One region of the Novipirellula artificiosorum genome, then DNA from elsewhere that is predicted to be linked to it. Evidence: riboswitches for the same ligand, from Rfam matches in the RefSeq annotation. Region 1 holds a riboswitch; the other holds the start of a gene.
The links. A riboswitch is a leader RNA that binds a small molecule or an ion and turns the genes downstream of it on or off. The one in region 1 is predicted to bind cyclic di-GMP.
Positions count from the first base shown of each region.

Region 2: it holds a riboswitch for cyclic di-GMP, as region 1 does, so the genes downstream of both, Poly41_RS17595 (Flp family type IVb pilin) here and Poly41_RS28145 (TadE/TadG family type IV pilus assembly protein) in region 1, are expected to answer to the same signal.

Region 1 is NZ_SJPV01000015.1:23,240-26,786, forward strand. Features, by position in the region: gene Poly41_RS28140 (hypothetical protein) at 1-606, opposite strand, end outside; gene Poly41_RS34480 (hypothetical protein) at 1,072-1,287, shown strand; cyclic di-GMP riboswitch class I at 1,579-1,658, shown strand; gene Poly41_RS28145 (TadE/TadG family type IV pilus assembly protein) at 1,831-2,259, shown strand; gene Poly41_RS28150 (TadE/TadG family type IV pilus assembly protein) at 2,252-2,770, shown strand; gene Poly41_RS28155 (pilus assembly protein TadG-related protein) at 2,829-3,547, shown strand, end outside.
Region 2 is NZ_SJPV01000006.1:185,649-189,195, reverse strand. Features, by position in the region: gene cpaB (Flp pilus assembly protein CpaB) at 1-616, opposite strand, end outside; gene Poly41_RS17600 (A24 family peptidase) at 1,026-1,583, opposite strand; gene Poly41_RS17595 (Flp family type IVb pilin) at 2,079-2,261, opposite strand; cyclic di-GMP riboswitch class I at 2,448-2,562, opposite strand; gene Poly41_RS17590 (Hpt domain-containing protein) at 2,915-3,286, shown strand.

The DNA.
Region 1 (3,547 bases):
GTCATCGATTGCTAGCGATTTTGGTTTGGCGTGCGAACCGCCGCCCACTTTCCGATAGTCATCCCACGCTTTGATTAGCGTTGGTGCGTTTGGCGAGCATCCTACACGGCGGGCTAATTCGTTCTTGATCGGTACGCTTCTCTTCGATTTCGTTTCGGTAGCCAAGATACCGTTTGCCTCAACAGCGATTTCCTCAGCAGTCATCGGTCCCCGCTTTTCAATCACAGCGATACAGTCCGCTACCAATTGTTTCAGCTGTTCCGATGCTACTGCTAACGCAGCAATGTGGTCAGCATGTTCTTTTGCTTTTGGTCGCGCAAGCTCGGGTCTGGTATTGCCAAGAAACTCATCTAGGTCTGCTCGGCTAGGGCTTGCCGCGATCGCCGCTTTCAATCTAGGCAAATCGTCCGCAAGCTTTCTTACTAGTCGCGGTGCCCTAAGCGGCGGCTCGGGTTCGCAGAATCCGCACTTCATACCATCGGAAACGTTGCGATTCGCGACACTCGCAAGACGTGACACGTCATCCAAGTATGCTGATAGTTCAGTAAGTAGCGCAGCCTTGGTTGCCGGTTGATTCGCCCAGCTTGGTAGCGATTGCTTGCTCATTCCATTGCTCCCCGTTGAAAGATGCCATCGCGTGCAACCCACGGGGATGAGTCGCACCACGACGGCGTTGAAGGCGGGTAGCTAATCCCGCGTTCAGGAAATCCTACCGCTTCAGGGGAGTATTGGAAGAGCCAGTTTACGGGCAACCGTGGGCGGAGTCGGTGAAGAAAGCGGCAGCGGCCCGATCCGCTGCCGCGAAAGACCGGGGAATCCAGGAGAAGCAATGACAACCGCTTCCAACTGTTGTTCCCATCCCTGTAGGTAGGGTATTTCTCTGGCTGCCTCCTTGCAGTTTTCTGCAATCCGCTTGGACGCGTCGGTGTCTAGACCGCCAGCAGTTTATCGATTCAGTAACTCGCTTAAGCTGGTCCAGCCGACGCGCCAAAAACTGTTGGGAGCGATGATCTGGAATGGTTCCGATTGGGGCGTTAGCACTGCGTTCATTTAAACTTCCGACCGACGACCATGGCTGACCACGAATGGAGTTTGTGCGGCTTTCCGCTTCGCCGCAGGCGGATGCTGCCGATGTCATTTCTCGATTCCAAATTGTATTGTGTCGAGAAGCGAGCTACCTTCGCCACACCGCTACTTAACTTGAACCAGGTAGAAAATCGGTTTATGTTCGGGCGTGAATTGCACGGTCTCCGAAAGCGGCGTGACGAGTCGTTGTCGAGGAACTAATTGACCTCACCGCCCCGAACAGATAGAACGCTGACGAATCATTTCCGAAGATGGCCGCTCGATGCGGGCATCGTGTCATAAAACATCGTCACAACTGTGTAATGGACGAACACGCACGCAGCCGCCAGCATAATCCATTCGATTGGATCATTCGGACGCGACGAAGGACATACGGGAGAATTCCTTCATGCAAAGTCGCTCGATCCCGCGTGCTTCGGGGGAAATCGGAGCTAGGTTTAATGTTGACCTGTCATACTTGCTCTTCATCTCTCCTCTACCTATCGGTCATTTCTCCTTAATAGGCAAACCAATCGCGAGGTTGGGACGCAAAGCCATGGGTCCATGAGAACGTGGATCGCCAGGTTACCGAAGGGCGTGAATGCGAGATCGTGGCAACCGAATGACCACCGTGCTGAAAACAAGGGCGATATTGCGTCGCAACCACGTCCTTGATTCGGGGCGCTGTCGAGGAATCGCATATTCGCTTCTTTCGCCAGTGCCGGTTGAGTTTTACAATTCGTTTGGAAATGGGAATCGAGCATCATGCGCACACGATACCGATCGCCTCAGTCGAGGCACCGTCGCGGTGCCACTGCCGTCGAGATGGCCATTGTCGCCCCATTGTTCTTCCTGTTCACCTTCGCATTGGTTGAGTTTAGCCGCATTTCAATGGTGAAGCAGGGATTGACCGATGCAACTCGCGCAGGTTGTCGCGAAGCGATTCTTGCCACCACGCTCAACCGCAAAGATGCGGAATCGAAAGTCCGCGATCACTTGAGGGCGGTTCTTCTCAATGACGCGATGGCCGATCGGTGTCATGTTTCGATCAGCCCCGGCGATCTCAGTAGCGTGGAGCGGGGAACGGAAATTACCACTTCCGTCGAAGTGAATTGCTCCGACATCTCGTGGATAGCCCCGCGTTTCGGCGACGACGTGATGTTGCGGGCGAAGTCAACCATGAAGCGTGAGTAATCAATCGGCCATTCATTTTGTACTGGAGTCTCCAATGACCAGGAAATCTAAAATCAGATTCTCGACGGTGCGACATCATGATCGCAGAGCAGTGGCAGCGGTTGAATTTGCTGTGATTGCACCCGTGTTGATGCTTATCGTTTTGGGGGCGATCGACGTCGGTCAAAGTATCAATGTGGCGCAGATCTTAGATAATGCATCTCGCGAGGGCGCCCGATTTGCTTCTCGCCTGGAAACCACAACTCAACAGCAAGTGGAATCTGCCGTTCAGGCTTACGTAGCAGATGCATTTGCAAGTACTTCGAGCGGCGATTTAGGCATGGCACTGACAGTCAATGTTGGTAGCGATGCCGGTTCGGTGGTTTCCGGGGGAGACCTGACAACCATTGAGTCCGGTGCCAACGTTTCGGTTCAGGTAGCCCTTGATTACGAAACAGTTCGCTGGATGGGAGGCCTGCCAGGTTTTGGCACTTCCACCATCACGGCCACGACCGTGATGCGGCGAGAGTAATCAAGTTTGTCATCGGCTTCGTTGGATTTGTCATTCCGGACTAAGAGGAACAGAAACCATGTTACACAGACCATCCATGCGGCGTCGTTCGCAACGCAAGGGCGCGATCGTTGTAATCGCGGCTATTCTATTTCCAATTTTCATCGCCATGCTGGCATTCGCCGTCGATAGCGGATACCTGTTGAAGAAACGATCCAGACTGCAACACGCCGCCGATGCTGCCGCACTTGCAGCCGTTCGCGATCTGGTGCCGGACGCCTATGGGGATCAAGACTTGGATAAGGTCCGTGCGACGATCCGAAGTTTTGCCAATTTGAACGTAAGGGATGTGGGGAGCTTTACTGTTCTTGGCTCCGATATTGAGATCGGGCGATACGATCCAGAAACCATTTATAGTGACGTTCAGCTTCTGGATACGGGTGTCTTTGACACGGTTCGTGTCACCTTTCGTCGTGATTCTTCCGCCAACTCCCCCGTCTCGCTGTTTTTCGCGAGGATCTTTGGCATGGATGATTCGGACGTGAGTGCGACGGCGACGGCAGTGCTGCAAAAGGCAAGCATTCTGGAACCCGGTGTGGGCGTGCTGCCTTTCTCTATCCCAGAGGATCTTTGGAAGGCAACGCCTGACGGTAATGTTTGGAGTATTTACGGCGACGGACGTATGGAGGACAGCTCTGGGGGTCAACTCCCCGGCAACTGGGGGACTCTCAACCTCGGCACGTCTGCAAACTCGACGGCAACAATCAATGATCAAGTTCTCAACGGTCTCCAACAGGT
Region 2 (3,547 bases), on a different contig from region 1:
GGATTTTTCCAAGTTCATTCGCCGAGATCCATGCATCCACGTCACCACTATGGATCAGCAATTGGATGGTGCGAGCCGTTGTGGGACGTTCATTCTCGTCAACGATTCGATCGGTGTTTCCGTCAATCGCAAAAATCCGCACGCCGTTGAGGACCGTTTTGGTCGTGGTTCGCGGAATCAGTTCGCTTTTTGTAAAGTAAGCCATGACGTTGACTCGGTCACCCGGTTGGACCAAGTTGGAAATGCTATTCTCGACGTCCGCTTTCATTGCTACCACGCTGAAACCTTTCGGGATCGTTGCGGAGTTGGTGTCCATTAACTTGACCGGCATGACCGCTTCGCCAGCATAGAATTTTTGTCTTGCAAACTTGCCTTCGAGCGTCTTCAAGTCACCGACGGATCCCTCAGGAATCCGATCGGCTGGCCACGGTTCCAGACGGATTTTTTCGGGCGTAATTTCCTCGCCCAACTCAATTGCCTTGGCGGCAACAAAGATCTCGATCGTCGGCGCTGAACCACCTCCCGTATTTCGGGCCTGCATCCATTGACTAATGCCGATGGCTGCAACGGTCCCGCATACGATGGCGAGTAACAGAATGAGTGATTTGTTTCGCATGGCTAATTCAGACGTCCCATGGTGGGGATCAGTTCGCTACGGCGGAAGGGAGACAACAACGCTCGATTCAGCGCGGTTGGATCGTTCCGATTCATAGGGGTTTTCGGTGCAGACAGTGGCACCGCTGCAACCCGCACGATCGGCGAGTTACGACCGCTGTAACCCGTTAGAACGACCCGGACTACCAGGTTGCCCCAGACGGTGTCTCTTCACACAGAAAAAGGGGTGCATCACACACCCCTTGAGTCAGTCGCCGGTTGCTAGTGGACCGTCAGCATTAAGTTTTAGGGTAGTGGATTTCGCCAGAAATCCGTCACTCAAATGTTCTTCGGGACTTCTGGCGAAGCCCACTACGTCCCAACTCGCAGTTTTAACCTTGACGGTCCACTAGAGCCAGCAACAAGCTTTGCTAAACCAGCATTCCGGCGATCGCGAAGTAGGCAATCGAACCGATGGCCATGGGAATCCCATAGGGCAGCAGTTTCATGGTCGGTTTTCGCTCTCGAGCAATCTTGGAGAGTTTCGACGGGCTACGAACCGTCTTCCATTCGTGCAAGATCTGGTGGGCCATCGCGTAATGCTTGTGCCACTGGCCACTGGCGAGAATCATAAACAACGCCATCACCCCGCCGACGATCGCAGTCGCTGCGAAGGCCCACAACGTGACGATCGCTCCGAGCCAAGCGCCCACGCCGGCGAGCAGTTTCACGTCGCCGCCGCCCATGCCACCGACATTTCGGAGCACCAACAACAACATCATGCCAACAAAGGTGCCGAGTAGGCTGAAACCGAATCCGTGAATCCCGGATTGCAGGGTCCAGTGAACCCAGCCGCAGAGGATAAAGGGGAACGTTAACCAGTTTGGCACCTTTAGAATCGCGCCATCAATCACTGCAGCGATGATCAAAACGACGGTAACAAACCAAACCGTCCAGTGTTCGGCCATGCCGTGAAACAGAGTATCCATGTGTCGTTCTTCCCCGAGAATGTTTGCTGTGAAGGTGTGCGGTAAAGGTCTTTGGTGAGCGAGCCGATTCGATCGGAGTGCAACCGCGGGTCAGCGGGTGATCTTCGCTAGGTTGCTGTCGCGCCACGAGGAGCGTGGCTGGATTTGGAAACCGGTTTTATGCCTCGCTTCAACTAGCGAGGGCCAACCATCCAGCTGAACATTGCAAACAGCAACGTGACGAAACAACAGGAAAGTTGCCAAGCGTAAGCTGCTGCGTCGGCTGGAATCAGTGGGTAATTCATAGGTAGGTTCTCCCGTCTCTCTCAATCCGGGACATTTTGTAATTTCTTGAAGATGCAAGCACCGCTTGTCGGTTGGCATCCCGCGTGTTTGCCGTCAGGCACGTATCAAACAAGCGAACCCAAGCAGCTGGCACCGACCGCGGGCGCGATCGATGCCAGAGTCTGCGTGGAATTCTGTTGGTCAGGCCACTACCGAAGTAGCGGCAATGGATCAGGATCCACCGCCGATTGCCGTGCCGACTTCTTCGAACTTGGCTTTCGAGTTCGTACCGATGGTACCAACTGCTGCCAAGCAAACGACAACGATCAAAGCAAGCATGACAGCGTATTCAACCGCAGTTGGGCCATCTTCTTCTTTCAGGAAGTTAACAATACCTTCAGCAAAACTCTTCATGTCTCTCTCCTCGCGAGTGAGATGTGGATCGTCTAGGTGGGGGACCCACAACGACGACAACTAAGTAAAGATCGATTCGACGTGAAACGACCCTAACGAAGGGCAGTCTCGTCTCCGACGTTCGTTTAACGCTCCTTGGTAAACCATTCGTCGAAAAAACCCGTAAGCTCTCGACTCCTCGTTCACCCCGGCAGCTCGGCTTTCCTGAAGCAACCGTGCTCGCTACGAAGAACGAACACCATTCACTCACGGACCCGTGGCTTTGCGCCCCGCCTTCTCAAGCGGTATGCCTTTGTCGAAGGAGCGAAACTGACCAGCCATTCCGGCGATCCCAACACAGGAAACGCTTTCACGCTGGCAGCGGAACGAACTACGATCCGCTCACTCTTTCTACTTTGAAGGTACGATACGTTTTGCCACAGTCAAAAAACGCGGGTCAACGAAGCCTTAACGATTAGCGAAAGGGGCCAGTCATGAGGGTTGGATGGGTTATCAGGTCGCAGTGCCCCTGTGGTAGGGTCGACAGTCGTTCACAACGACAGGTTGTATTAGCGAACGACACGGCTTTGAGGATTATCGGCATCGGCTTGCGGGATGCTTGATTGGCAAAGAGAATACAGGTTCGTTTGCGAAATTTGAAAAAGGAGAAATCGATGGACGATCAACGACGGGGCGACCCCTCCTGGCGAGATCAGCTCAGCCGCAATGCGGGAAACCAGCCCGACACACTGGTCTCGCTGTGTGACGCGTTTCTGCAGGAGGTTCCGATGTTGGTTCGCAATCTCGAACAAGCCGTGGCCAGCGGGAATACCAAATCATTGCGGATCGCTGCCCATACGCTCAAATCCTGTCTGCGCTACATCGCCCCTGATGAGGACGTCGCGTTGGCCGCGACCATCGAAGCGAACGCGGATTCACCGGAATCGATCACTGCGAACCAGGTCGATCAACTCAGGCGAACGGCAAGCGAATGGTGCGAGTGCGTCGAGCTGCTGCGTCAAGAAACGGTTGATGGGAACGCTTGATCGAATCGCTTTGGCGGGCATGACTCCCCCCGCTGGTCCCGTTTGGGTTAGAATTTAGACTTATGGCCCCCTCCCTTTCGGAGGTCGTCCGGTTTTTAAGTTGTTGATTGAAAAAGACATACAGGATTTACCTCTCCCTCTGGGAGAGGTCAAGCCTAAGCGAGGGAGAGGGAAAACGGGCTGCGATGACAGCATGAAATTCCAGCACGGTTTCCATACCGGCCCTCCCCCTCGCTGCGCTCGACCCCTCCCGCTGCGCGG